Draconibacterium halophilum: one gene and its partner. The protein of the gene in region 2 interacts with the protein of the main gene of each other region in a pairwise test. Links are inferred from orthologs where the notes say so. Each region holds a gene or a part of one and is shown on either strand. Other genes may lie near its edges. The genes, in order: gyrA and gyrB.

Region 1 (15,661 bases), 370 kb from region 2 along the record:
AAATCCATCCGGACAAGTAGAACGTGTTGGAGAAGTTATTTGTGAAATGTCACTAAATGAGCTAAATAAGCAGGTGAACAGTTTGAAAATTGGAAAAGGAGGTTTTGCTTTTCTGATGTCGAAAGATGGCGTTTTTATTACGCATCCCGTTAGCGAGTGGATTCTAAACAGAAGTATTTATGATTCGAATGAAAAGATTCTTAAAGAAGATATTACGATCACAACCAATAATGTACTGGCAGATTCAAAGCCGGGAACGTTAATTGCGTATCCTGAATTATTTAATTTTGAGAAAGCCCTGGTGTATTATGTTCCCATCGAGCAAAATGGCTGGGTTTTGGTATCGGTATTGCCTTATAAAGAATTATTTGAACCCTTGTATTTACCTGTACTTCAGATGTTGTTTTTCTCCGTTTTAGGAATACTCATTATTTACTTAACCGTTACATACATTATTAACCGGCAGATAAAACCGCTGAGTCTCGTTACCAAACAATTAAAACGTTTTAGTAATCTAACGGGGCCTTATAAAGATATTCCTGAGAATGAAGTTGTTCAGGTTGCTGAAAGTTTGAACTACATGAAATTGTGGTACGAGAAATACCTGCAAACACAATCCGACGAGCATAAGAAAAAACTACAGCGCCAGGAAGACATGAATCAGGCTTCCGAAATTCAGCAAAGTTTTATTAAAACAATTTATCCTGCTTTTCCAGACCGGACCGACATAGATCTTTATACCACCTACCAACCGGCCAGAGGAGTAAGCGGCGACCTGTTCGACTATTTCTTTATTGATGATGAACACCTGGTATTAACCATGGGCGACGTATCAGGCAAGGGAGTTCCGGCAGCATTTTTTATGAGCGTTGCACAAACGATTATAAAAACAAACGCATTGGTGCCAAAAGCAGATGAAATTGTAAAAAGAACAAATAAAGAATTGTGTACAACGAATCACCATCAGTTCTTTTTAACCCTTTTTCTGGGTGTTTTGAATGTTAAAACGGGCATATTAGAGTATTGCAATGCGGCTCATACTCCCGCATATAATATAAATAAAAATGGGAAGATTAAAGAACTTGCCCAGTCACATGGACTTCCATTAGGGCTTTATCCTGACAAATCTTATGGTTCAGCTAAAATTCAGCTTGAGAAAGGCGACACACTGGTTTTATATACCGATGGTGTTACCGAAATGCTCGACGAAAACAATGTACAGTACGGTAATCAGCAATTGGTAGAAAACCTGAAATCGTTGGCCGGACAAAGCCCAAAAGAAATGGTTGAGCGTTTAGAAAAGAGTTTTAAAATACATTATGGTCATGGTCCTCAATCGGATGATATCACCATGTTGATTTTTAAATACAAGGCATAAAAAAAGGAGGCTTTCACCTCCTTTTTTTATATATGAATATTTGTTTCCTATTCTTTTAGCGCTTTTTTGTTTGATAAAATACGCATCTGTAACCTTTCCTTTTTCTTATCAAAACCTACCGAAATTGTATCTCCTTCGGAAATCGATGCTTTGATAATAATTTCGGCCATTTCATCTTCCAGGTATTTCTGAATAGCCCGTTTTAGTGGTCGTGCACCAAACTGAGGATCGTATCCTTTCTCAGCGATAAAATCTTTTGCTGCCGGAGAAATTTTCAACTTGTAATTCAGCGATTCAACACGCTTGTACAAACCTTCAATTTCGATATCAATAATGGTGTGAATATGTTTCTTCTCCAATTGATTAAACACAACAACATCATCAATTCGGTTAAGGAATTCTGGTGCAAATGCTTTTTTCAATGCTTTCTGAATGACATATTTTGTATGCTCATTCTCTTCTTTCGCTGTTTTTATGGTTGAGAAACCAACGCCACGTCCGAAGTCTTTTAACTGGCGCGAACCAATGTTCGATGTCATAATAATAATTGTATTTTTGAAATCGACATTGCGCCCTAAACTATCTGTCAAACGTCCTTCATCCATTAACTGAAGTAGAATATTGAACACATCAGGATGTGCTTTCTCAATTTCGTCGAGCAAAACAACTGAGTAGGGCTTCCTTCTCACTTTTTCCGTCAATTGCCCGCCTTCTTCGTAACCTACATATCCCGGAGGCGCTCCCACTAATCTTGATACCGCAAATTTCTCCATGTATTCACTCATATCAATCCGAATCAGCGAATCTAAATTGTCAAATAAATAAGTTGTTAGAACTTTTGCCAGCTGGGTTTTTCCAACACCAGTGGGACCCAGAAAAATAAATGTTCCAATTGGGCGGTTGGGATCTTTCAATCCTGCGCGGTTACGTTGAATCGCTTTTACAATTTTGCCAATAGCCTCGTCTTGCCCAACAACTTTTCCTTTCAAATCTTTGCCCATGTTCATCAGGCGTTTACCTTCAGCTTGTGCAATACGTTGTACCGGAATTCCCGACATCATCGCAACAACTTCGGCAACCTTATGCTCATCAACGCTTTCACGATGATTAATAAGATCTTTTTCCCATTGTTCTTTTGCATCTTCCAATAGCGTGAGCAGATTCTTTTCTTTATCACGGTAATTAGCGGCCAACTCAAAATTCTGACTTTTGACGGCGCTTATTTTATCCTCTTTTGTGTTTTCTATTTTTTCTTCAAGCTTAACAATGTTGTCCGGAACATTAATATTCGTGATATGAACACGCGAACCGGCTTCGTCAAGCGCATCAATGGCTTTGTCGGGCAAATAACGATCGGTAATGTAACGTGCTGTTAGCTTCACACAGTTTTCAATCGCTTCAGGTGTAAATGTTACATTGTGATGATCTTCGTAACGATCTTTAATATTGTTAAGTATTTCAATGGTTTCATCAACCGAGGTTGGATCAACCATTACTTTTTGGAAACGACGTTCGAGTGCTCCGTCTTTTTCAATTTGCTGACGGTACTCATCGAGAGTTGTGGCTCCAATACATTGAATATCGCCACGTGCCAAGGCAGGTTTTAACATGTTGGCAGCATCCAGCGAACCAGTTGCACCGCCGGCACCTACAATAGTATGAATCTCATCGATAAACAAAATAACGTTATTAACTTTCGACAGCTCATTCAATATTGCTTTCATTCGCTCCTCAAACTGTCCACGATATTTTGTTCCTGCTACAATCGAGGCAATATCAAGACTTACCACTCGTTTGTCGAATAATATTCTTGACACTTGTTTGCCTACAATACGTAGCGCCAATCCTTCAGCAATTGCCGATTTACCAACGCCGGGTTCTCCAATCAAAATGGGGTTGTTCTTTTTACGGCGACTCAGTATTTGCGCCAGTCGCTCAATCTCTTTTTCGCGACCTACGATTGGGTCAAGACTGTTTTCTTCTGCCAGCTTGGTAATATCGATACCAAAATTATCGAGCACCGGTGTGTCCGATTTTGCTCCGGCAGCTTTTTTAGCACTCTGTCCTCCCGATGGGCCTTTGCCAAAACCTTCACCCGGTTCATCGTCATCACTTTCGGGAAAATCAGATTTTGCTTCAGTTTGCTGGTAATCTTGCAATTGCGACTTAACCATGAAATAGTTAATACCTAGTTCAACGAGCATTTGAGTTATCAAGCTGTCGTTATCTTTTAAAATAGCCAGCAAGAGGTGGCCACTGTTAGCAGTTGCACTTTTAAACGATCTTGCTTCTAAATAAATCAACTTTAATGTTTTTTCAGTTGATTTCAGCATGATCAAATCAGCTTTCTGATTAATATCTTTATCTGTGCGTACCTTGCTTTCGATTAGTTGTTTTACTTCAACCAGATCAACACCCAGGTTTTCGAGAATATCAGTCGCAGTTCCTTCGCCTTCTCTCAAAATTCCTAAAAAAAGGTGTTCCTGGCCTATATAATCATTCCCCAAACGAATTGCTTCCTCCCGGCTATATCCAATTATGTCTTTAATTCTTGGTGAAAATTGTGAATCCATATATAGTTTCCTTTTTGTCTCCGTTTAACAAATACTATTCCTAAAAGGTTGAAAGACTAAATTAAATAAAATTTGAAGCTACAAAGTATCGAAATGGCAGAAGTTATCAAATGTAACAAAAACATCATGAAAAGATGACAGTTAAATTGTTAATATCTTCTTATCAAAAGCATGTAAAACACCACTAAATATAAGCGTGACACAAATGATTTTACTATTTTTGTATGTCTTAAATGTAAGGTAACATAATAAACAATTTTTATGTATCAAACTTTTTTTGAGTATAATAGACAGACAGCGCTAAATGCCCTTATCGCCAAGGGTTTCGATTATTAATTTTAGTGTCACAAACTTTTAGTGATAATTTATTTTTAAAGGAGATATAATGACAGAAGGTGAAAAGATTATCAAAATAAACATTGAGGAGCAGATGAAATCTGCCTATATTGATTATTCAATGTCGGTAATTGTTTCGCGTGCACTACCAGATGTACGCGATGGTTTTAAACCGGTACACCGCCGGGTTTTATTTGGTATGCACGAATTAGGCATATTTTCTAATCGTTCATATAAAAAGTCGGCAAGAATTGTTGGTGAGGTACTTGGTAAGTATCACCCGCATGGCGACTCTTCAGTTTATTTTACCATGGTGCGTATGGCTCAACATTGGTCGTTACGTTACCCGATGGTCGATGGTCAGGGGAACTTTGGTTCTGTTGATGGCGACAGTCCGGCAGCAATGCGTTATACCGAGGCTCGAATGTCGAAGATCTCGGAAGAAACACTGGCCGATTTGGATAAAAATACTGTTGATTTTCAGCCCAATTTTGATGAATCGTTAAGTGAACCTAGTGTATTGCCAACAAAAATACCACAGCTACTTGTTAACGGAGCTTCGGGTATTGCAGTTGGTATGGCAACAAACATGGCGCCACACAACCTCAGCGATGTTGTTGATGCTACAATTGCGTACGTTGATAACACTGATATTGAGATGGATGAGCTTATCCAGATCGTAAAAGCGCCTGACTTTCCAACGGGAGGTATAATCTATGGTTACCAGGGTGTGGTAGATGCGTATGAAACCGGTAGGGGACGTATCGTCATCAGAGCTAAAGCCCATATTGAAAATGAAGGTGGTCGTGAGAAAATTGTTGTTACCGAAATTCCATACATGGTTAACCGTGCAGAAATGATTCAGAAAACTGCCGATCTGGTTAACGAAAAGAAAATTGAAGGAATTTCGAATGTAAACGATGAGTCGGACCGCGATGGAATGCGTGTTGTTTATGATTTAAAACGCGATGCAATGAGCAACGTTGTTTTAAATAAATTATATAAATATACACAGCTGCAAACGTCGTTTAGTGTTAACAGTATTGCGTTGGTACACGGTCGTCCCAAGATCCTAAACCTTAAGGATCTGATTAAATACTTCATTGAGCACCGCCACGAGGTTGTTGTACGCCGTACGAAATACGAACTGGAGCAAGCTGAAAAACGGGCTCATATTCTGGAAGGATTAATAATTGCCAGCGATAATATTGATGAAGTAATTGCGATTATCCGCGGTTCGTCAACACCTGAAGAAGCACGAAACAAATTAATCGAACGATTTGAATTGAGCGATATTCAAGCGCGTGCAATTGTCGAAATGCGTTTGCGTCAGTTAACCGGTCTGGAACAAGACAAACTTCGTAAAGAATACGATGAGATTATGGCGCAAATAGAACATTATAAAGCAATTCTTGCCGACGTTAATTTGCGGAAGGAAATTATAAAAGAAGAATTACAGGAGGTTAAAAATAAATACGGAGACGAACGTCGTACGGAAATTGTTCCTAACGCCGAAGAATTCAATCCTGAAGATTTTTATGCCGATGACGAAATGGTAATTACCATTTCGCATTTGGGCTATATAAAACGTACACCACTAACTGATTTCAGAACGCAGGGAAGGGGAGGTATAGGATCGAAAGGAAGCACCACCCGTGATGAAGACTTCCTGGAACATATTATAATTGCCTCGATGCATAACACTCTTTTGTTGTTTACTGAAAAAGGAAAATGTTTCTGGCTGAAAGTTTATGAAATTCCTGAGGGAACAAGAGCTTCAAAGGGTCGGGCAATTCAAAATATGCTGAATATAGAACCTGATGATCAGGTACTGGCATTCATAAAAGTGAAGACACTTGCCGATGAAGAATTCATCAATAATAATTACATTATTCTTGCTACCAAAAAAGGTATCATCAAAAAAACAACATTAGAAGCTTACTCACGTCCACGCCAAAATGGTGTGAATGCAATCACCATTAAAGATGGCGATCAATTACTGGAAGCACGTCTTACGAATGGCAGTAGCGAAGTTATGATTGCTGTGCGTTCCGGAAAGGCAATTCGTTTTAACGAAAGTATTGTTCGCCCGATCGGAAGAACAGCTTCCGGAGTGCGGGGTATAAAGCTTGGTCACGAGAATGACGAAGTTATTGGTATGGTTTGTGTAATGGATGAGAATGAAGATATCCTGGTAGTTGCAGAAAAAGGATATGGAAAACGTTCTAAAATTGATGATTACCGTGTTACCAACCGAGGTGGAAAAGGTGTAAAAACCATGAATGTAACTGAAAAAACAGGAGAATTGGTTGCAATCAAAAGTGTTTCTGACGATAATGATCTAATGATTATTACTCAGAAAGGAATTACCATTCGTCTGGCAGTTAATACCATTTCTATTCTCGGAAGAGCAACTCAGGGAGTGCGTGTAATTAATTTGAGAGATGATGACAGTATTGCTTCAGTAGCCCGAATAGCAGTGGTAGAGGAAACTGCCGAAGATATTACTGAAGTTGACACTGAAGATATTGATACTGAAGAAAATAACTTAGAACAAGAATAAATTATATATTATTTTTGTTGTTATTTTGAAAAAAATTGAAAACATATATTTTTGTGGCCTGTATCGTATCAGGCTTAATATGGCATAAACACGAATTGTAAAACTATAAATAAGTATAAAAATGAAAAAAACTATTATTCTTCTAGTCCTGGTATTTTCTGTTTCTGTAGCTTTTGCTCAGAAAGGTAAAGTAACCAGTGCTCAGAATCTTAAAGAAAGCGGCAAACTAGATAAAGCGTTGGAGTCCCTTGATGAAGCACTTGATACTTCTGACGATAAAGCAGTGAAGAAAACTATTCCTTGGCCAAAAACCTGGGAAGTTAGAGGAGAAATCTATCAGGCAATTTTTGCAAGCCAGGATAAAAACATGAAAGCTTTAAGTGATGATCCGCTTACTGTTGCTTTAGAATCATACAAAAAAGCACTTGAATTAGACGAAAAAGATAAATTCTCAAAAAGTGTAAAAATTAAATTAACGCTGTTAACCAACGATTTAACAAACCAGGCAGTTGAAGCGTTTAATAACGACGATTACGAATTAGCATTAAAATCTTTCGAGCAAATCCTTGAAATTCAAGATATTCCTGTTGTGAAAGAAGATAGTCCAAATGCTGTTGATACCGTAATTATATTCAACGCAGGTCTTGCTGCATTCAATGCTCAGAATTATGAAAAAGCAGTTGAGTATTATGGAGAAGCAGCAAAACACGGATACAACGGTGCAAGAACTTATTCATTAATTTCTGAATCGTATATTCAAATGCAGGATACTGTAAATGCGTTAAAAGCAGTTCAGGATGGTTTTGAAAAATACCCTGATGATAATAACGTGTTGACAAGTATGATTGACCTGTACATGAAAATTGGTAAAAATGAAGAAGCGTTGAAATACCTGGATATGGCAATTGAGCAAGATCCTAACAATGTAACGTATTATTTTGCCAAAGGTGCTTTATATGAAAAATTTGGTGATGAAGAAAAGGCTGTTGAGGCTTATCAAAAAGCGTCTGAGATCGATCCAACTTTTTTTAATGCATACTATAACCTTGGGGCATTGTACTACAATAAAGGAGTAAAACAAATCGAGGTTGCAACTGCAATTCCACCAAGCGAAAACGAAAAATACGAAGCTGAATTAAAAAAAGCTGATGTATGGTTTCAGAAAGCACTTCCATACATGGAAAAGTGCCGGGAGTTGAATCCTGAAGACGAAATGACACTTGAGTCACTTAAAAACTTGTATTACCGTATGAAGAACATGGAAAAGTACAATGAGATTCTTGAACTATTAGGACAATAATGATACGATAAAAAAGGAGGGAATTTCTCTCCTTTTTTTACATTCACAAATATAACATAATATCAAAAGTGGGACGGAAAATCCTACTTTTTAAGAGATAAGTAGTTGAGCCGCAAGGCTTAAGAGAGGGGCAAATCTTAGCTAAGGTTTGCCTCTTTTAGTTCAAAAAAATAGGTGCATTACCTAACAGATAATTAACACCTTCAACGATTAATGAGATTGCCAGCAATACTGCAACGAAAATAACAGAAGCTTTAAAATTTCTCCCAATGCCTTTTGTGTAGCTCTCAGGATCATAAACGCCGTTATTTCGATCATTGTAACTCATCTTTTACAAAGCTATGCCAAATCAAAGAGAATTAGCAAATAAAAGCGATTGATAAAATTGATTAAAAAAAAATAAGATTAAACAACAGCAATTAAAATTACTGTAAAAGCCCAACGATCCGAAGGAATTGAAGCTATAATATCCGGGATATAAATGTAATTTCTAAACTCCATGACTGCACGCCGGTTTACATCGGGGGTATCTTCTAACCAAAACTCAGAACGTTGTAAATATCGAAAAGATGTATTATAAGCACGATAACCACCACCACGCAAACTTAAACCTGTACTATTGCGAGGAGTGGAAACACTGGACCAAAAAGTAGGATCATCGGAAAGAAAGTTAAGCGAGTTGTCAAAATCAGAACCTAAAAAAGTTTTCATTTCATTAATATCTGAAATAGAAGGCAATTTCCAACCAGTAGGAATTAATGGAATTAAACGCTGCAAAGCGGCTTCATAATAAAGGCTTCCAAATAATACATTATTACCGGGGATACCTCCCGGATCATAAGAATCACCGCCAGAGTCTACCCATTTAATAGGTTCAGTTGTAAAAACTTGCGAACCAATAGAAATAATAGGATATGTAATACCATCAATAATAGGCGGATCAGGAAGAGGTTGAGTAATTTCGATTGTACTTGTTACTTCAGCATTCAAATAGTTATTAACAACGGTTTCGGAATTGTGGCCCATTATTGAAGCAATTTGAGCATTTGTTAGGCCATCGGCGTTAAGTTCACGGATAAAACAGTAGCGATAAATGTAACTGATAATTGAACGATCACCGGAGAATAAACCACCGAAAGGATTGATTTTATTAAACAAATATTCGAGCTGACCGGATGTTCGGCCTAAAAAGGGTTTGTATTGGTTTTCGATTGCTGCAAGAAATGAAGCAAATTCGCTGCTTAGAGTTATGTATCTGACCTGGTTACCTTTTTGCGGTTGTACCGAAACTTCATAACCTGACACAATTGTCCATCTTTCAATTTCAAATATTTCCTGAAGTCTGCAACCTGTTGTTCTAAGTAACTTGAATGCTTCTCTAAGTTCCTCAAAATATGGATATTCCGCCTCAACGAAATAATTGCAAACTTCCTGTAATTGAGCTAAACCGACGTCAAATTCTGCCATAATTGAACAATTAAAAAAGCCCGGCACAACAACCGGGCTTTACCAATAATTTACAAACTCTAATTCTAACCCAAATAAAAACAGTTATGCTACAATGGCACCGGCTTTGTATTGGCTATCGCTGGCGGTGTCGCCATCAACACTTGAAAAACCAAGATAGCAATGCAAAACATCAGCTTCTTCCCAACCTTCGAGCATTGGCAAAGAATCGGTTCCATCGCCTCGGGTAGCAGCTCCAACTTTACAAGTCCATTCTTCCTTTGTTTCGTTGAAAACTACCATCAGGGGTTTGTCACCAGCGGATTGACCGGGATCGTTTGCCGTATCAGCGTAATTAAAAACCACAGTGTTTGCCGCTTCTGAAGCTACAACCGTATCGATAGGAGTGTCCGCAATGGTTCCTTTTGAGATACTAACTTCAGCAGGCAACAAAGTGGCTGCGGGTGGTGCTGATAAGTCGAATGCTGCTTTTAAGTTTGCACTTTGGAAAGCATTGAACTGCGATTTTTTAACCGCTAATTCTTTGAATCCAATTACAATAACAGCAACTAAGGTGCGATACAAACCAACCATGAAAGAGAATGCAGCTCGCTGCGCTTTCTGTTTGTCGGTTTGCGGGTTAGCTACAACAGTTGGTTTAGCTTTTAAAACATTGATTCCTTTCCAACTTGAAAAGGTAGTTCCTCCAACTGATCCAGAACTTTTACCAATGAGTACGTTAGCAACTTTAGCCATGATAAAAAAATTTAATGGTTGATATTAAAAAACAATTGAACAAAAAATATTATAAATATCTCTGATAGACTGTGTTAGGCAATTGAAATCTGTACAATGAGCAATTAAAAACCCAAACGTAAAACTTAATACATTTGAAATTCGATTCTTACTAAAAATCCAATTGGTTGCTTTACTTACAAAATTCTCTTTCTCAGAAGTCGGCATATAGATAAAATCTATTGATTATCTACAAAGTTTATGAATAATTTATTATAAATGCAAATTATATCTTTTATCACTTTCATAGATTCTATTTATAATCCTTTCGAATGGACTACCATGTCAGCTTGATTCAATAAGTATTTTTAAACTTAAATATTCTTCGTTTTAAGTCCGCTTTAAGTCCACTCGGTGAGGCATGAAATCGCGACCACTTCAACCGAAAGGTTCCAGGCACTTCCGGGAGCCTGCACGGTGTCTGTGCATGGTATCAGGCCGTCAGGCTGTAAGATCACGGAAAAGAGGTACAGTAAATAGCAAAAAAAAAGCCGCGAAAGCGGCTTTTTTTACATATGATACAATCACAACTAAAAGTCTGTAATTGTATCGCACATAATGAAATAAGGTGTGTAATCAGTAGTTTTTGATACTTCTGTAGAAAAAGAAGGGTCTGCATCTGGTTTCCAGCCTGATTTGTAATAACGCACACTAATTTTCGAAACATGGGCAGAAAATTCAAAAAATAAATGACCACCTTTTTTTTCAACTCTTTCTGAAAGAGTTGCTAAACCTGATAAAAATTGTGAAAAATTCATAATACTAAAATTTTAAGTTAAACAATAAATTCAATGAAAAATCAATTTTTTCAACGGAAAGAACCATTTGAAACTGATAGCGACTAGCCATTTTCCGCGGCTGATATGCGCAAGGCTTTGCGAAGCGCAGCGGAGCAAACAAAGCCTGGCCTTGCGCATTTCAGCTGGGGAAATACCTTTGCTTATCAGTTTGAAATGGTAGCCGGGATGAAAGATTTTCCAGACAGCGCGGCGGTGGCTTGCCACCGTTCGGGCTGTTTTCGAGCGAAGCGAGTAGACAATAACGCCGCCCCGAAAGCTGATAAAAGCACAAAAGTTTTTAATCAAAAATGCAAAGCTGATTAGGGCATGAGCGGCACCATGGGCGCGACAGCACGGGGGTGCGGGGGCTGTGCTGTTTTGCCCTGCCTTAGTGGAACTTAACATTTTTAGCGGTTTAAAAAACGGCTGAAAATGTTTAGGGACACTTAGGCAGGGACGCGCCCGGAGCGCAAAGCCCCCGCAATAACATACGTGCCAGAAAAGCTGCAAAACATAAAAAAGAAACAACGAGAAACTAATAGCTTTGCGCTTCCAGAAGAAATAAACGAAAGCCCGAATAAAAAGCGATAATTTAAATATTCTGCACATTAAATAATGAATTTGGGTTTAGAGAATTTTGCAAATGAAAATCGAGATTTGCCTTAAGTTTTGGGAAATCATTCATGTTGAGGCCAAAAGTTGTGATTGTTTTCGAGCCAACTTTCTGTTCAAACTTCCAAGTTGTTTTTTTCGCAACTTCATCAATGCTCGGGATATCTTTCCAATTTTCTACGGCCGTAAAGTTTTTACACTTTGAAAGTTTAGAGCTACAACCCCAAATCCGGCCTGTTATGCCGTGCTTTGATAAAGCGGCCAATGCGTTTTCAATATCTTCAAGCTGTTGAACTCGTTCTCGTAATTCCGCAGAAAGTTGCTGATTTTTCGGGTTTTTCTCATCGTAATAAAAAAGCGTCGCCTCGATTTCAATAATTTTCTTCTTGTGCTCATCTTTTTGAATTTTTAAGGTTTTGATTTTCTGAGAGATATCGGTTTTTGTAACTCCTTTTGCAATGTACTTTGCAAGGTATGCAGCTGTATTTTTGACTTTGTAAAGTGCGTGAATATCAGTTGAGTTTGGATTTTGCCAATTTTCGGCTTTTCCTTTTTCGAATGCTTTGAACTGAGCTGCACGGCTGCGTTTGTCTTTTGGATTTTCGGACATGCGAAAACCATCTTTAAAAAATATCTGCATGTTTTTTTGGTACCTGGTGACATATCCAAGAATTTGAACTTTTTGGTTCCAGCTTTCCCGGACTTTCTGCCATTTCAGATATTGATTTGTTAGAATGTGAAAATGAATGTTGCCGTTTTCTTGCTTTTCGGCTTTCCATATGTACAATTCTACATTGAACTTTCGGCGCAAATCATTTAAAAAAGGGTTTAAACATCTTTTTTTGATCTCATTATCGGAATGTTCCTGTTTTGCTGGAAGTGTGAGCGTGATAAATGTGAGTTTTGATTTTACGGACTTCGAATATTTGGTACCTTTTTCATAGTTGGTTGTGAAATTTTGAGTTTTTGAAATAGTTCGTTTTCCAATTATCGATCGTTCTTTTGTGAGGTACAACATAAAATCGATCGTGCGTTTTAATCGCTTCCGGGAGTGTTCCGAAAGTTCGCCAAAGTAATTTTTATTGTCGCGCAGGTTTTCCCATCCACTTGAATAAAAATGTGTTCCATCGGCGCGGGTCACTTCCTCGAATAAAGTGATTGACTTCGGACTTAAGGAATAGCAAGGAATTGCGATATAATCAGGCATGAAAGAAAATTTTAACTCGTTGTTGAGTTATGGGACATAAGATAAACCAATAGGGGCGGCGGCTATTTTGAAGCTTCTGAGAGCTCATTTAGCTGTTTTGAGCTTGGAAATAAGTTGTATTCAAAATAGGCTGGAACTGTTGGCTGTTCTTGCAAATTGACCTTGATTATAAAGCTATTAACCTCGGGGTGTGAATTGTGCATGAATCTCAGATGATTATGCAAAAGTTTGTAAAGATCGTGTTTATCGTAAAATTCAAGTTCGGTTGCTGCATTTTCAACCTGAGAGATTAACCGGTCCAATATGCCGCGGTTGTAGGGACTTAATAAATTATCATCTTTCATTCTTTTGAGGAATAGACGCAAGTCGGAAGCGGTTGCTAATACTGTGCTTTTGGGTTCTTGACTTTGTTTTTGTGACATGGTGAATGGTTTTAAGATACGATTGATAAATGTGTAATTGATTGAGAATTTTGAGAGGTGAGAGCCGCAGAATCGAACGATGTTGCGGAGTTGAGAGAGTAATTTTGAATTTCTGCTTTACATTCCTGGAGCTGATTAATCAAGAAATCGCAGCGAATTTCTGTAGCTGCATAAGATTTTTTAGAGTTTAATTTCCTGATAATCAAAAGAATTTCGATTAAGCTTTCAATCAGGCTGTAAAGGTTTGGAAATACAAGAAAGTTGCCATCTGAACGAATGCCGATAAAAGTCAGCTGCTCGAACTGTTTTTCTACGTAAGAAATCAGAGCATTAACTTGACGTCGATCTGCGTAAAGTTCAGAGTGTCGTTTGTCGCGGTTGTCATCGAAATAAAAATAAACTTGCCGATATAAACTGAATACATCAGCAAAAATTAAATTTAATCGATTGTAACGCTTAGTAAGAAATTTGGAACTCTTAACAAGAAACTTTTTGCATTTCTTTTCATTTGAAAATTCATGAACTGTGCCGTTACCTAATTTTACGACGTAATGTTCATGTACATGAGTGTAGGTTTTAATTGAAAGGGAAATCATTGGGTGTAAAACAGAATTTTGGGTTAGTTATGTGAATTAGTTATTTTTCAATTCACAATATTTATTCCAATATTCTACTTAACTTAATATCAATTATAGGACAAACGTATTTATTTAATATTTGGTAGCACTTCACAAAATACGCCCAGCTCTGCTGGTTTGCATAAAATCAGTTATCGCGACTGATAAGTCCGATAACGTCAAAGATTTTATGTAAAAGTTTAATCCGTAGTTCTTCACAAATGTTTTTCCTATAATTCAATATTATGTCTGCGCTCATTCCTTGAACTCATAAAGACCACGCGTTTGAAATAGGCTAATCTCGGTAAACTGAGTTCAATTTTATTCTTATGCAACTTTAAGCGATCTAGAATTTGAAATTCCCTGAATGGTTCTTTCCAATACTCTCAGAGATTTTAGATTCTCATTTGGCGCTTATTTTTGTATTAAAATTTCAATATTCTGAATAACTGAATAACTGCACGTAATTTTATTTTTACGCTATTCTCAGCACGTTAAGATGTAAATAAAAAAACCGGTATAAACCGGTTTTTCAATACTGCACTATATTATTCTATTTTAATCATTATCCATTTCGTCAATAACACGAATCTTGTCTTTCAGCAGTTCAATTTTTTGCTTCGTTACTTCAATTTTCTTTTTGACATCTGCAATTAACGATTCCGCATTTTTAGATTTGGCAAAGAATCCTACGTTGTTGTCCAGCAACACTAAATCATTTTCCAGTTGTTTCATTTTGCTCATGTACTTATCGCGTTCCATGCGCATTTTATTTTGTCCACGCATCGATTCAGAGAACGACGACATTTTATTTCTGAATTTTAATAAGTTACGTCTTTCATCATCCAGGTTAAGGTCGTCAAACAGTTTATTAATGGCATCTCTAAACTGTACTTTAATCTCATCTTTCTTTTTAAAAGGTACATGTCCAATTTCAGTCCATCTGCGCTGAAAAGCTTTTAATGATTCCAGGTTTTTGTCAACCTTTTCAACCGGTTTAAAGTTTTCAACCTCTTTTATAAGGTCTTCTTTTAGCTTCAAATTATCATCCTGCTCGGTATCTACATCAGAAAAATGCTCTGATTTTTTATCAAAGAAAAAGTCGCAGGCCGCCCTAAAACGTTTCCATAAAGCATCAGAATGTTTCCGCGGCACCGGACCAATTTCTTTCCATTTTTTCTGGATATTAATAAAGTCTTGTGTTGTTTTTTTCCAATCATCACTGTCTTTCAGCGACTCTGCCTGAACACACAGATCAGTTTTTAACTGCAGATTATTTTGTTGCTCTTCCTTGTTTTTGGCATAAAATGCGCGCTTAGCATTAAAAAACGCATCGCAGGCTGTTCGGAAACGTTCATAAATCTTGTTATTATCCTTTCTTGGTGCAAAACCAATTGTCCGCCAAACCTTTTGTAATTCAATGAGTTGTTTAGATCTTTCGTCCCACTCTCTGTGGTTCGAAATTTCTCCCTGAGTAATCTCTTCAGCTTTTTCGCACAATGCTGTTTTAGCTTCCAGATTTTTCTTCTGATCAACTTTTCTATTCTCAAAAAATTCTTGGTGCTTTTTGTTTATTTTGGTTGTTGCTGCCTTAAAACGTTCCCAAATATCGTCTTTTTGTTCACGCGGAACA
Region 2 (15,533 bases):
CGATGGCAATACCACTTTGGTTTGCAAGCGTGACAATGCCGAAGACATTAAAAAGATTGTTGAACAATTAAAAGCTAAAAACAAATCGGAATATTTATAAAAAACTTTGCCCGGTAATGTTTACCGGACAGGTCTCTAATCTATACTAACTACCAATATTTGGTGGTTTAGTTAAACTATTGAACCAATGAACAAGACTAAATCAATCGTGGTGGACAAGAAGATTCTTGTTCCGTTTATACTAATTACCAGTTTGTTTGCGCTTTGGGGGTTTGCCAACGACATCACCAACCCAATGGTGGCGGCATTTAAAACGGTAATGGAAATATCCAATGCAAAAGCCGCGATGGTGCAGTTTGCATTCTATGGCGGGTATGCAACAATGGCAATTCCGGCCGCATTAATTATTAAACGATACTCGTATAAAACCGGAATTCTAATCGGATTAGCCTTATACGCCATTGGTGCCTTGTTATTTTTTCCGGCAGCAAAATACGAGTTTTTTGGTTTTTTCCTGGTTTCACTTTACATCCTTACTTTTGGTTTGGCTTTTCTGGAAACAACAGCCAATCCCTATATTTTATCCATGGGCGATCCTGCAACCGCGACACGACGTTTAAACCTGGCACAGTCGTTTAATCCATTGGGGTCGATCCTTGGGATGTTTATTGCTTCAAAACTAATTTTATCATCATTAGAATCAGACATGCGCGATGAAACCGGGAATCTGATTTTTGATACATTAAGTGCTGCAGAAAAAGCGGTTATACGCACAAACGATCTGGCTGTAATACGCGATCCGTACGTAGTTTTGGGCTTTGTGGTAATTGTAATGTTGATAATAATTGCCGTTGCAAAAATGCCAAAACGCGAAAGTGCAGATCACGAAATTCATCCATGGCACTCGGCAAAAAGGTTGTTCCGGAATAAAATATACCGTGAAGGAGTAATTGCACAGGTATTTTATGTGGGAACACAAATCATGTGCTGGACTTTTATTATTCAGTATGCTGATAATTTAGGAATTCCAAAGGCTGAGGCACAAAACTACAATATTATTGCCATGGCAATTTTTATAATCAGTCGCTTTATCAGTACCTTTTTAATGAAGTACCTGAACGCCCGTTATATGTTGTTGCTTTTTGCCATGGGAGGAATGCTTACAACTGCTGGTGTAATTTTGATTCAGGGAATGATGGGATTGTATTTACTAGTGGCAACTTCAGCTTTTATGTCGCTAATGTTCCCGACAATTTACGGAATTGCTTTGGAAGATGTTGGCGACGATACAACTCTGGGAGCTGCTGGTTTGGTAATGGCAATTGTGGGCGGAGCTTTAATGCCACCATTGCAAGGTCTTATTATCGATCAAGAGACGATCGGGCCGATTCCGGCAGTTAATTTTTCGTTCATTTTGCCGTTTATTTGTTTTATCGTAATTGCAATATATGGAAGAAGATCTTATCGTGAATTTAAAAAAACGCAATAAAAATGGAGTACAATCGCTACTGTAAAACTTTGCAATTGGAAGACAATCAGGAATTGATTGAGCAGTATAAAAAAGTTCATACTCCGGGTGCAGTTTGGCCGGAAATTACCCAGGGAATGTTAGATGTTGGGATTATTGACATGGAAATTTACCTGTTGGGGAATCAGCTTTTTATGATCATGGATACCGTTCCCAATTTTGATCACGATACCGACATGAGCAAATTAGCCAAAAAACCACGACAGGCAGAATGGGAAGCTTATGTGTCGCAATTTCAAAAAACCGCTGATACTGCAACGGCAGATGAAAAATGGCAATTAATGGAGCGTATTTTTAAGTTAAGAAACTAAATATTAGGAGTTAGTTTTCTAGTACTTGCTGGGTATGAAATGATTCCATCAGTATTCTAAACAAAAGAAAGAGGCCAGCCTTTTTCATAAAAACAATTGTACAATCCAACTGTTTGTTTAACTTAAAACAAATATCTCTTTATGAATGCATACCTCTTTTTAATTGGCCTTTGCGTCATTATTATATTATCCTTTTTTACAAATATGTTTGCACGAAAAACCAATGTGCCTAGTGTGTTGATCTTGATATTATTAGGTGTTGGAGTGCAACAATTAATGACCTACTTTGAAATGGAGCCCGACTATTTTTGGGCACTGGAAGTATTGGGCATTGTTGGTTTAATAATGATTGTACTTGAAGCTGCTCTCGATCTTGAGTTGAAGAAAGAAAACTGGCCGTTAATATGGAAATCATTTACCATTGCCTCTTTATCGTTGGGATTAACAGCTGTTTCTATCGCTTTTGTTATTCAGTTTTTTATTCCTGAAATAAATTTTTTACCCGCATTGGTATATGCGCTGCCCCTTTCAATAATGAGTAGTGCTATAATTATCCCAAGTGTTGCCAATCTTACAAAATACAAGAAAGAATTTCTTATTTATGAAAGTACCTTCTCTGATATTTTGGGCATTATGGTATTTTATATGATTGTTGAAAACCTTAATGTGGAGGGTATGCGCCAGCTTAGTTTTGCCATTGGAAGTAACATTGTGCTTACGCTGGTTATTTCGGTGGTGTTATGTTATGCTTTGCTCTATATTATTCAGAATATTAAAGGCGATGCAAAATTTTTCTTGTTTTTGGCAGTACTGGTTTTGTTGTATGCTGTAGGAAAAATGTTTCACCTGTCATCGTTGATTATTATTCTAATGTTTGGCTTGTTGTTGCGTAATTATAAAGTTTTACTTTTCGGAAGGCTGAGGGAATGGTTGAGCGATTCAAGAATTGATGGTCTTTTCGATCAGTTTAAAATGATTACTAAGGAAACAGCCTTTTTGGTACGCACCTTCTTTTTTGTTGTTTTTGGAATGACATTGCCGCTGGCTTCGTTATATAACTGGAAAGTTTGGCTAGTAAGTGTAATCTTTCTGGTAGTTACTTATGTGCTGCGGTTTGGATTATTTTACGTTGTTGAGCGAAAGGATACACTGCCGCAAACTTTTATTGCTCCCAAGGGCTTAATAACTATTTTGTTGTTTTTTGCTATTCCCGAATCGTTACGGGCTGAAAAATTTGAAGGTGCAGTATTATTTGTAGTAATTATTTCTACCAGTTTAATTATGGCCTGGGCATTAATTGCAAGTAAGAGTACCAATCCTAAAAATGGAGAAGAAGGGGAGGAAGAAGTTCAGGAAAGTGATGCGGGAGATAAGCCTGATGTAATTGAGATGCCCAATTGACTAAAATAAAAAAGGTTGCCATATTTAAATGACAACCTTTTCTTTTTCTTCTTAGCCCAGATATGTTTTTAATAATTTGCTACGCGATGTATGTCTTAATCGTCTGATAGCCTTTTCTTTTATCTGTCTTACCCGTTCCCGGGTTAATCCAAATCGTTCACCGATTTCCTCTAATGTCATTTCCTGGCACCCTATGCCAAAAAATAGTTTGATGATGTCACTTTCTCGCTCAGTCAAAGTTGCTAACGCGCGGAAAATTTCTCTTGCCAAAGATTCGTTGATAAGGCTTTTGTCGGCATTTGGCGAATCGTTGTTCACCAAAACGTCAAGAAGACTGTTGTCTTCTCCATCAACAAAAGGTGCATCAACCGAAACATGTCGGCCAGAAACTCTTAAAGTATCTGCAACTTTATCAGCAGGTAGCTCAAGAGATTCTGCTAATTCTTCAGGCGATGGCTTGCGTTCGTGTTCTTGCTCAAATTTTGAAAATGCTTTGTTGATTTTATTCAACGAACCTACCTGGTTCAGAGGCAAACGAACGATACGCGATTGCTCAGCAAGCGCTTGAAGAATAGATTGGCGAATCCACCATACTGCATAAGAAATGAACTTAAAACCGCGGGTTTCGTCGAATTTCTCGGCTGCTTTAATCAACCCAAGATTGCCTTCATTTATTAAATCGGGTAAGCTAAGTCCTTGATTTTGGTACTGCTTTGCCACCGATACAACAAATCGAAGGTTTGCTCTTGTAAGTTTCTCCAAAGCCGCCTGATCGCCTTTTTTAATCCGCTGTGCTAACTCCACTTCCTCTTCTACAGTAATCAGCTCTTCTTTACCAATTTCCTGCAAATACTTATCTAAAGAGGCACTTTCACGGTTAGTGATAGACTTTGTGATCTTTAGTTGTCTCATATATAATCCTTAAAAAACGTGCAAATATAGAACATTAATATCTAATGGTCAAAGAGAAAGCGTATCGTATTTTGTAATTAATACAAAGTTAAAGGTATAAGCTTAACATGTTAGCGTTCAACGCCAAAAACATAGTATGCTGATTTTCCATTCGGATATACTCCTTCAACCAATATTCCTCCTCTCGCATTTCCAACTTCTCGCTTAAAATCTGATACCTCGTAAATTGGCTTTTTGTTTACTGTGGTAATGATAAACCCTTTTTCGAGGCCAGCATCTTTAAGTTTTCCTTTCTGAAGATTAGTAATCATTATACCGTTTCTGATTCCCAAATCTTGCTTAACACTGTTACTCACTGCTTCAAACTCGGCACCAAGTACGGTTATATTGTCGCGTACAATCTCGGTGTCGCCGTGTTTGTTACGTAAGGTAACGGTAAATTGTTTCTTTTCATTGTCCCTAATTACAACAATATCTACATTGTCGCCCGGACGGTACTGACTAACTCTTTCCTGTAGCTCGGCTGCTGTTTTTGTTTTCTCGCCATCAACACTAATGATAACATCGTCTTCTTTTATGCCGGCTTCGTTGGCAGCTCCGTTTTCAACGACTCTACCTATATAAACACCTTCCACCTTGTCAAGGTTCAGTTCTTCTGCAATTTCTGCATTTACATCGCCAATGTTTACACCCAGTAATGCACGTTGTACCTCTCCAAATTCTTTGAGATCTTCAACTACTTTTTTAACAATTGATACAGGTACGGCAAAAGAATATCCAGCGTATGATCCGGTACGTGAAGCAATTGCAGTGTTAATGCCAACCAGGTTGCCTTGTTGGTTAACCAATGCTCCACCACTGTTTCCGGGGTTTACTGCTGCATCGGTTTGAATGAATGACTCAATTCGGTACTGGTCCTGGTTAATTCCCAGGTTTCGTCCTTGAGAGCTAATAATACCGGCTGTTACTGTTGAAGTAAGGTTAAACGGATTACCAACTGCCAAAACCCATTCGCCAAGTTGAAGATTATCTGAATTGCCATAAGTTAAATAGTTCAAATCTTCTGCTTCAACTTTTAATAAGGCGATATCGGTTGACGGATCGGTACCTACCAATCGTGCTTCAAATTCCCTTTTGTCGTTTAGTATTACTTTAATATTCTGAGCGTTTTCAATAACGTGGTTATTGGTTATGATATAACCGTCTTCCGACATGATTACGCCCGAGCCAAAACCTTGTTGTACTTGTGGTTCTCTTTTTTGTAATCCAAAAAACTCATCTAAATACGGGTTGCCGCTCGACCATTGACCGGTTCGAACAGATTGTGTGGCAATATGCACTACTGCGTGAATTGATTTTTCGGCAGCAAAAGTTAAATCGGGTAACTTTTGGTCGCTGTCTGCGGGGTAATTAACAAATTGTGCTGCTTGTTCTTCTTTTACTGTTACAACTTGTGGCTTATCGAAAAAAGTGCTGTAAGCCCAAACTCCTACAAATGCACCTGCTATAACAAGTAAAAATATCAGCGAAATTCTTCCTACTCTTTTCATAACTTAAAAATTTTATACGTTCTTGTTTTCTTTTCAGGCTATTGAGAACGCAAATTTGCTGCCACTGTTTTGCTGGCCTGCCACTTAATGCTTCTATTTTGCATAATTTAACACCTAGCTATGACTAGTGTTAAAAAGTTGAAACAAAAACTGCCTTCTCTGAAACTATGTCATTATGGCTTGACAGAACATGCAAATAATAGGACAATTTATCGCTTAAATAATTACAGGTGCAATTAATTATTTTTCAGGAACTTTAAACCATTTCAGATCGATTTCTACAGCCTTATAGTTTTCAATGTGTTTCATTGCTTCTTTAGGTGTTTCAGCAACAAAATATAATTGTCTGTAAATATCTTTTGCAAATAGTTCGACATACGAAAGCTCAAATTGTTTAAAGAGGTGGTCGAAAAAATTATTTGTATTCACAAAAACAATGGGTTTTGAATGATAGGAGAGTTGGCGAAGTGTAATTACCTCCAGTATTTCTTCGAGTGTTCCGAAACCTCCTGGTAATGCAATAAACGCATCAGACATGTCGCGCATTTGTGCTTTACGCTCCATCATATCTTTAGTAATTATAACTTTATGAGTGTTGTTGGATGCCAACGAGCGACCAATCATCCGTTCCGGAATAATACCTATTGTTTCAGCACCTGCTTTACTGGCAGAAATAGTAGCAGTTTCCATCAATCCGACATTGGCGCCACCATTTATAAGATTATGGCCTCCTTTGCCAATTAACTCTCCCAGATTTTGAGCAGCTTCAAAGTACTTTTCGTTTATGGCATTGCTCGATGAGCAGAAAACACAGATGTTCATATTTTGGTATTTAGCAGAGCGAAAAAATCCAGGAATGTATCCCGGATTTTAACTCAATATTTTATGAAAATTGGCAGCAGTAAGGAATGACTCGCTGCGCTATTTGTTCTTCAACCTTATTACGCGTCAATATTTGCGTAAGTGGCATGGTCTTCAATAAACTTACGGCGAGGCGGTACATCGTCGCCCATGAGCATTGAGAAAATGTGATCAGCTTCTGCGGCATTATCAATGGTTACCTGTTGTAGCATACGTTGCTCCGGATTCATTGTTGTTGACCAAAGTTGCTCAGCATTCATCTCACCCAAACCTTTGTAACGCTGCGTATGCACGGCACTTTCGTTACCATCGGCCCATTCTTCAATCAGCTGTAGACGCTGTTTCTCGTTCCAGGCATATGATTCTTTTTTACCTTTTTTTATGAGGAAGAGTGGAGGAGCAGCGATGTAGAGGTGCCCTTTTGTAATCAGGTCGTTCATGTATCGGAAGAAGAAGGTCATAATCAGCGTGGCAATGTGACTTCCGTCCACATCCGCATCGGTCATTATCACAATTTTGTGGTAGCGCAGTTTTTCCATGTTTAGGGCTTTCGAATCTTCTTCGGTACCAATGGTAACTCCAAGCGCTGTGAAAATATTTTTGATTTCTTCGTTTTCAAAAATCTTGTGTTGCATGGCTTTTTCTACGTTCAGAATTTTACCACGCAACGGAAGAATAGCTTGTGTTCTGCGGTTACGACCTTGTTTGGCTGTTCCGCCTGCCGAATCTCCCTCGACAAGGAATACTTCGCAAAGAGCAGGATCTTTTTCAGAGCAGTCACTCAATTTTCCCGGTAATCCACCACCCGAAAGCGCATTTTTACGTTGCACCATTTCGCGGGCTTTACGAGCCGCATGACGGGCCTGAGCTGCCAAAATTACTTTTTGTACAATTTGCTTGGCTGCCTTTGGATTTTCTTCCAGGTAATTTTGTAAGGCTTCGCTGGTGGCCTGGTCAACCGATAAACTAACCTCGGAGTTACCTAGTTTTGTTTTCGTTTGCCCCTCAAATTGTGGTTCGGCAACTTTTACCGATATTATTGATGTCAATCCTTCGCGAAAATCGTCGCCACTGATATCAAATTTCAGTTTTGAGAGCATTCCACTTTGGTCGGCATAATTTTTAAGGGTACGTGTTAATCCACGTCTAAAACCGGTTAAGTGTGTTCCTCCTTCAATGGTGTTGATATTGTTTACATATGAATGAATGTTCTCGGAAAAAGAAGTGTTATACTGCAATGCAATTTCCACCGGAATACCATTCTTTTCAGTAGTGATGTGTACCACCTCCTCAATCAGCTTCTCACGTGTTGTGTCAAGATATTCAACAAATTCTTTTAATCCTTCTTCTGAATAAAAGTTTTCTTTTTTGAAATTTCCTTCCTCATCCGTTTCGCGTTCGTCAATAATCGAAAGATTAATTCCGGCATTCAGAAATGCCAACTCACGTAATCGTGCAGCCAGTATTTCGTATTTGTATTTTGATTCTAAAAATATCGAAACATCGGGTTGGAAAGTTACTATTGTACCAGTAATGTCGGTTTCTCCAACGATTTTGGCTTCGTATTGTGGCTTTCCTATTTTGTATTCCTGAACCCAAATTTGTCCGTCGCGGTGTATTTCTGCTCTCAGGTCAGACGACAATGCGTTCACACACGAAACACCTACACCGTGCAAACCACCCGAAACTTTGTACGAGTCTTTATCAAATTTACCACCGGCATGCAGCACAGTCATTACAACTTCCAGCGCCGATTTGTTTTCTTTTGTATGTTTTTCGGTTGGAATTCCACGGCCGTCGTCTCTAACGGTAATGGAATTATTTTCATGAATAATTACATCGATATTGTTACAATATCCTGCAAGCGCTTCATCAATTGAGTTGTCAACCACTTCGTATACCAAATGGTGTAACCCTTTTTCGTTGGTGTCGCCAATGTACATCGACGGCCTTTTTCTTACCGCTTCTAATCCTTCAAGTACCTGGATACTATCTGCTCCATAGTTTCCCTTGCCGATGTTTAGGAGGTCATTTTTTTTACTTTCGCTCATCTCTGTTTGTTAAAATTAAATCTGCTAAAACAAAATAGTTTTCTCCGCTAAAAAGAATTAAAATCTTTTCGAAGAAAACTAGTTGATCTTCAGGCTTTTATCGTGATTTTAAAACGATCTTATAATCATGTCACAAATATATAAAAAATAGGCAGAAAATCACCTTTTTAAATGGCTTAAAACGCCTGTTTTTTTAACAAGATATTAACCTCAAAATGAGCGCAAAGACGCCGGTTTTTATTTCGTAGAACAATGGATGGGAAAAACGACAAAAAGTGGTATTGTTTTTATCTAAAAAAAGGGAAGCTTAAGCCTCCCTTTTGATCGAATTGATTGATTGTTGCCGGTTAAAAAGAATAACTTATTCCGGCCATCATATTAAAGCTTTGCACCGGGTATCCGAACCAGCGTTGATATTTTTGAAAACCAAAATTGTTAAGCTGTGCAAACACCGAAAATTGGTTGGTGATCTGGTAGTTGCCCTTTACATTTAAGTCGAAAGCAGTGTCGAGATTGTTTGATTTGTAAATTGGTACAAGAGCACTAAACTGTCTTGGATCTCCGGGATATTCAATTATCAGTGCTTTTCGTTCGCCCATTAAAAAGATGTCGGCCGACAAACTAAGTTGTTCACTTACTTTGTAGCCAATATTTAAGTTGGCATCCCATTTTGGTAGGTTCCAGGCTTCTTCCTGCTCATCGAGCTTGTAGTTGTAGTAATTAACGGATGCCGTCAGGTCAACTTTATCTGATGAAGCGTGAAAGACCTCCACATTTAGTTTTAACCGGTCGATATTATCATATAAAACCTTAAAAGTATTGTCAACAATCGATGGAGCGGGATTGTATGCAGGATCAAAATATAAAGCTTCACTCAGATAATAGAACGGCTGGTTATCGATCATGGCATATTCTGCCGAAATTTTAAAGTTGGTCTTTTTTGAAAGTTTGCCATCGAAACCACCATAAAAACGAAATTTCTGGAACGAATTCATTACATCGTGCACCGGATCCACAAATGGATTTTCGTAGGCAATTTTTGAATAGTAATTGCTGATGTGGTCGCCATCAATTCCAGCGTAAAGATTGATCAGTTCCGGAACCGGTGCCCAATTGGCGCGTACATTTGGTGAAATCTTGGCTTCGGTATCTTCATCAGAAACCATAATAAACCAGGTATTAACGCCGAGTGTAATATTGGCTGTTTCGTTGCCGATAAACCAGGCGGGTTTGGCGTGTAAAATTATTTGCGAGCCATCAATATTAATTGAGTCTGTAGGCAGGCGATTGTAACTGGTTTTTGCATATAAAACGCCGCCTTCAAGCAGTCCAACGCCGGTAACCATAGGTTGTTGCACATTCAGTACAAAATTAGCGTAATGCTCGCGCTGATCGGTTTTTGTGCCAAAATAATGGTAAGTAAAATCAAATCCAACTGTAGGATCATCGTATTCGGCTGTCGGGTTTTTTAGCCCGATGTTGATTCCGCCTTTTGCAAACGACTGCTTTGTATCAAAATAATTGATGTTTTGATCGTCTTCCAGCAGCGGATCAGGCACGGCAGTTAAAGGATAGCCATAGTAATTAAAAGCATCGTGTTTAAAATCGAGATTCACCGAAAGTACATTGTCACGAAAAAGGTGTTTTACAAACAAGTCGACCTCGTTTTTCATAAACGGCGCATCCACTTTATTGCCGCCTTCCAATTCAATATCGTCAAACGACGAAAGGTGCATGGCATGAATGCCAAACAATGAGTTTTTAGAATTCTGATTATTAAAGAAAACCTCGCCATAAGGACGGAATGTGGTTCCCAGTCCGGCACGTACCAAGCCGTATCCATTATCTTGGTCCTGTGACGTTTCAACAATGGCTGCTTTTAACGGATTCACAGAAAACGTACTAAAAACCGGCTTGCTGTTGATGTTGTACTTAAATGTTGGTTTCTGATGTTCTGTTTCATCAATAGTTGGCATGCTGTTCAGTTTGTTCGCATCAGAAAGGGTTGGCTTGTAGGCTTTTGTAACCTCTACTTCCTGTGTAAGCGTGGTGTCGGTTTGCGCCTGTGCAAAAATGACAGTGCCAACAAAAAATAGTGTTAAAATATATCGAGCTGTTTTGAACATGTTGTGCATTTTTAGTTTTGTTTAATTTCCATTTGGAACGAACTGTCGACCGCATTTTGCTGTTGTTGCGCTTCTTTGGCCAGAATAACATCGAGGCGTTTCCGGGCTTCGGCTTTCACTCCGTCGTTGTCGTTGTTATAGTTTTCTGCTAAACTTTTTAAAGTGTGTTTGGCCTGAAATTGATCGCCGTTATCTTCGTAAATACTGGCCAGTAGTAAAAATGATTTTCCCAGCCAAAAAGTATAGGGCGTTCCTTTGTCAATAAAATCAACAATTTCTTCTTCAGCCTTGGCTTTGTTGTTGTCGCGGTAATAAATTTCTGCCAACAGGTATTTGGCTTCTGCTCCCTGTTCCAGTTTGGTATCTTTTGCCACATCGCGTAGGGGACTAATTGCTGAGCTTAAATTGCCCAGTTCGTAGTTTGATTTTCCAATGGCATAATCGGATTCCTTTTTTAAAGCGTCGTTGGCCACATCCGATTTATTTACCTTTTCGGCAGCCACAATTACCTGCTGATAGTTCTGATTGATGAGGTGACAACGCATTTGACCAGTGTTGGCACGAAGCGAATTCCATTTTCCGGTTGCTTTTTCTTCAAGGCGATTAAACAGCTCAAGCGCGGTATTGTAATCGCCGGCATTGTAAGTTAGTTCCGATGCTCGTGCAAGTGCCTGTTCGGTAAAAATATTATCGGGCTGGTTGGCTACAAACGAGTAGTGCGAATTGGCTTCCTCGTATTTACCTTCCTTGTAACGAGTTTCCGCTAAATAGAAATGTGCGTTAGTAACGTAAGCTCCGTTTGGATATTGATTAAGGTACTGTTGCAGTTGAATATCTGCATCCTCATTTCCGGCCATATAAACACGTTCTGCAGCTGAATAGGTTAACTGGTCTTGTTCCGATGCGCTAACGCTGACATTGCCTCCCAGTTGACGAACGTAAGCAAAATAAGCATCTACATTGTTCAGTTCCACATAACAATTTTTTATCCCTTGAAGAGCAGAATTTGCTTCGGGTGTGCCTTTGTAATTTTCTGCCACTTCTTTGTATTGGTGCAAGGCTTTGTTAAAGTCGCCGTTGTTATAATTTACCAATCCTAATTGCAACAATGCATTACGGTAAAAATTACTGTTCGGATGGTTCTCAACAATCTCCTGGTACTGGCGAACGGCCTCAAAGTTATTCCCCATTCGCTCGTTCGCGCGCCCCAGTTCGTACAAAGCATCATCGTAGTAATCCGACTCCGGAAACTCACGTAACAGCAGGTTCAGGTTGTTGATTTTGTCTTGCTGTTTACGCTGAAGTCCCTTGCAAAATGCAATTTGCAGCAGTGCATAATCAGCTTCCAGCATTTTTATATTGTAGGCACGCTCATAATTATCGATGGCCTGTGCGTAATTTGTATTCAGGAAATAATAATCGCCAATACGGTTGTAGGCATCGGCAATCTTCGGAGTTCGTTTGCCCTGCATTTTTTCTACATACTGGCGGAAATGTTGTTGTGCTGCTTCCTTGTTATCGGTTTTCAGATAAGCATAAGCCATGTTGTAATCGGCACTTAAAGCTTCAGCATCGGTTGCCGATGAAGAACTGCGTGCGAATTGGTTGTACGAAGCAATTGAATTGTTATAATCGCCTACGCGGTACAAAGCTTCCGACTTCCAGTAGAGTGCCCTCGATTTTATTTCGTTGCTGTAGCTTCCGTTGGCCAGCGACAAGTCAAAATTCTCGATTGCCTCGTTGTACGCCAGGTTATTGAACAGCTCCAGACCACGGTAAAAGGTTACCCGCTGATAGGCTTCTAGAATATCGGGTGTTTTGTTTTGTATTTTTTCAATCGATTCTATGGCGTCCTTATAGTTTTTGGTTACCATATAAACTTCACCCAGTATTTCGTAAGCTTCGGTGTTTTTTGGCGAATTTGGGTATTCCACAATGTAGCGGTCAAAAGCTTTTATGGTTTCGTTAAAAGGAGAGTACGATAGCTCGTAAGTTAGTTTGGCGTAACTGAAAAGCGCATCTTCTTTTATGTCCGCATTAAAATCGTATTCCGAAGCCGCGTTATAAGCTGTTTTTGCTTTTTCCTTTTCATCAAGTTTTATAAAACAGTCAGCCAGATGATAGTAGGCATTTTGTGTCATTTCATCTTCTCCGGTAGCTGCTTTTTGCAACAATTCGGCTGCCTCAGCATATTTGTCGGTGTGGTAATAACAAAAGCCAAGGATGTAATTTTCTTCCCTTGTTTTTGTCCCCGATGTTTCGAAATACGTTTCTAAGTACGGAATGGCATTTTCGTACTGACCTAAGTGAAAATATGAATCGCCAACTATTTTTGCCAGTTCTATTTGATGTTCTTCCTGCACATCGTCAATAATCGGCGTGGTGTAATTTACTACTTCGTTGTATTTCTGCTGCTTGTAGTAAATGTGGCTTACATACAGCGGAATTACCTGCGAATAGGCCGGATCGTTGTTTAGCGCAGTAAATCCTTCAAGTGCGGCATCGTAATCCTCATTCAAATATTGAATATGCGCACAATAGTAAGTGGCCGGTTTGCTGTACAAATTATTGGTATTTCGGATAGCCATAAATTCCTGATAAGCAACGTTGTTATTTCCTTGCTCGAGGTTGGCAAATCCGTTTTGGTATTGCAGTTCAATACGTTCGTTTTCCGACAAGTCGCTACGATCGACTTTTGCAAATGTGCGAACGGCTAGCGAATATTGTCTTTTTTCAAACTGATTTTTACCCAGATTAAATTGTGCGCTGTTCATGTACGGACTTTCAGGATAGGTTTCAACAAAAGTTCGAATGAGTTTGTCGCCCGACCGGTAACCGGCATGAAGTGCCGAAACCGCTTTGTAATATTCTGCTTCGGAATACAGTTCTGATTTGGGCTCAACACGTTGCTGAATCTTTTCGAATTGCCGGTAAGTAGAAATGTATTTTCCTTTGTTGTAGAGTTCTTTTGCGATGTCAATATCCTTTCTAACATCATCGAAATAAGCCGTTTCCTGCGCCGTGACGTATTGAAAAGAACCTAAAATGATAATAAGAGATATCCAAATCTGAATTGTTCTCATGCTTTATGCTTTCGTATTAATGAATTAATTCCTGTAAGCCGTTATTCTCTGCTTTTGTAACGACCAACTAAAATAGCTATTCCTTGTTTGCTAAACTGTTGTTAATGCTTGTAATTCTTAACAAAAAACTGTTTATTTCTTTCCTTTATTATATATGTGGGTAAGAAATTTCAAACTATTTTAGTTGCAACACATTTTTTATGGACAAAAAAACAGTCATAAAGTTGCTTGATGCCAGCATTTATCAGTACGATAATCTGGTTCTTTCGGGCGTTGATGTTGAGGTACAGGAAGGCGAGTTTATTTATGTGGTAGGGAAAGTGGGGACCGGAAAAACCAGCCTGATAAAAACCTTGAATGCCGAAATACCTTTGGAGTTTGGTACCGGAAAAGTGTTGGATTTTGATTTGGTTGGATTGAAAAAACGAGAAGTTCCGCATTTGCGAAGACGTTTGGGTGTTGTTTTTCAGGATTTTCGTTTGCTTACCGACCGGAATGTGAATGCCAACCTGGCTTTTGTGTTGAAAGCTACCGGCTGGAAAAATAAATTGGAAATTGAAAACCGGGTTGATGAAGTGCTGAATAGGGTTGGAATGTTGCATAAAAAGGAGAAAATGCCTCACCAGTTAAGTGGTGGCGAGCAGCAACGTGTTGTTATTGCACGAGCTATTTTAAACCATGCTGATATTATTTTGGCTGACGAACCCACCGGGAATCTCGATCCTGAAACCTCGGAAGATATTCTGGATCTATTTATTCAGTTGAACAACGATGGGAAAACTATTTTGATGGCGACGCACGATTATGCGGCTATTGCCAAGAAACCTGGACGAACATGGGTTTGTGTAAATGGAAAATTAAACGATTCGGCAAAAAATACCGATGAACTTGAGTTTGAAAATATCCTGGATAAGAATGTATAGCTTATAGAAACGCTGAAAAAATACTTTTTAACACCTTTTCTTCGTTTTTCCAAGTTAATTCTTTGGCTGCCTGCATTAGGTTTTCCATCCAAATTATTCTTTTGTCTGAGTTTATAAGTGCCTTGCTTATCGATTGGGCCAAATCTTTAGGATGGTGCGAATGGCTGATTTCCCCAATATTGTATTCCTCTACAATTGCGGTCATTTCAGGTAAATTACTCACAAGTACAGGAACTCCGGCATGAATGTAATCAAACAATTTATTGGGAAGGGCAAAACGGTAATTCAGTCCCAGATCTTCTTCAATCGATAATCCAAGATCGGCAGTTGGCGTAAGTTTTGCTAATTCCCCGATAGAAAGCCGACCGGTAAAACGCACTTTGTTTTCCAATTTCTCAGTGCTGACTAATTCTTCCAGTTGCTCTTTTATATCGCCATCGCCGGCAATTACAAGCTGTGCATCATCAATAAAATGCATGGCTTTAATGGCTTGTTCCAGCCCACGGCCAATGTTTATGGCACCCTGGTAAAGAATGATTTTCTCCTGAGTACTTTTCTTGTTTTTATGAGATTCTACATTTCCTACAGGAATATTTCTTACAACCTTAAATGCAGTGCCGTATTTTTCATGGTAAATAGCGGCAATTGAATCGCAAACGGTGTAACAATGTTTTAAGTTCGGAAGCATTTTACTTTCCAGCCACTCCCATATTTTTTTTACTCGCGGGCGATCGATTAATTCAGGAACTTCGGTAAAGTATTCGTGGCTATCGTACACCAACGGTAC

The links.
Region 1: the proteins of gyrB (region 2) and gyrA interact in binary tests that used the Escherichia coli proteins (3 or more experiments, as listed by UniProt). The link is inferred for Draconibacterium halophilum from one-to-one orthologs.

Annotation. Positions count from the first base shown.
Region 1 is NZ_CP048409.1:2,808,197-2,823,857, forward strand. Bases 4,027-7,093 are described here. They hold gyrA (DNA gyrase subunit A), read left to right. Parts: upstream 4,027-4,336; coding sequence 4,337-6,850; downstream 6,851-7,093. Other genes in these bases: G0Q07_RS11235 (tetratricopeptide repeat protein), read left to right, coding at 6,972-7,093. Outside these bases: G0Q07_RS11220 (SpoIIE family protein phosphatase), read left to right, coding at 1-1,378; G0Q07_RS11225 (ATP-dependent Clp protease ATP-binding subunit), read right to left, coding at 1,426-3,951; more of G0Q07_RS11235, read left to right, coding at 7,094-8,150; G0Q07_RS11240 (hypothetical protein), read right to left, coding at 8,308-8,478; G0Q07_RS11245 (FISUMP domain-containing protein), read right to left, coding at 8,556-9,617; G0Q07_RS11250 (DUF6266 family protein), read right to left, coding at 9,702-10,352; G0Q07_RS11255 (hypothetical protein), read right to left, coding at 10,922-11,149; G0Q07_RS11260 (hypothetical protein), read right to left, coding at 11,180-11,779; G0Q07_RS21415 (rolling circle replication-associated protein), read right to left, coding at 11,763-12,989; G0Q07_RS11270 (hypothetical protein), read right to left, coding at 13,052-13,411; G0Q07_RS11275 (hypothetical protein), read right to left, coding at 13,423-14,007; G0Q07_RS11280 (DUF349 domain-containing protein), read right to left, coding at 14,587-15,661. UniProt on the Escherichia coli protein: A type II topoisomerase that negatively supercoils closed circular double-stranded (ds) DNA in an ATP-dependent manner to maintain chromosomes in an underwound state.
Region 2 is NZ_CP048409.1:2,431,561-2,447,093, forward strand. The notes cover bases 6,130-9,068. They hold gyrB (DNA topoisomerase (ATP-hydrolyzing) subunit B), read right to left. Parts: upstream 8,615-9,068; coding sequence 6,644-8,614; downstream 6,130-6,643. Other genes in these bases: G0Q07_RS09845 (LOG family protein), read right to left, coding at 6,130-6,524; G0Q07_RS09855 (TonB-dependent receptor), read right to left, coding at 8,962-9,068. Also shown: G0Q07_RS09815 (mannose-1-phosphate guanylyltransferase), read left to right, coding at 1-100; fucP (L-fucose:H+ symporter permease), read left to right, coding at 188-1,489; G0Q07_RS09825 (L-rhamnose mutarotase), read left to right, coding at 1,492-1,839; G0Q07_RS09830 (cation:proton antiporter), read left to right, coding at 1,981-3,240; G0Q07_RS09835 (sigma-70 family RNA polymerase sigma factor), read right to left, coding at 3,292-4,152; G0Q07_RS09840 (Do family serine endopeptidase), read right to left, coding at 4,263-5,702; more of G0Q07_RS09845, read right to left, coding at 5,943-6,129; more of G0Q07_RS09855, read right to left, coding at 9,069-10,740; G0Q07_RS09860 (tetratricopeptide repeat protein), read right to left, coding at 10,752-13,823; G0Q07_RS09865 (cell division ATP-binding protein FtsE), read left to right, coding at 14,024-14,746; G0Q07_RS09870 (glycosyltransferase), read right to left, coding at 14,748-15,533. UniProt on the Escherichia coli protein: DNA gyrase negatively supercoils closed circular double-stranded DNA in an ATP-dependent manner to maintain chromosomes in an underwound state.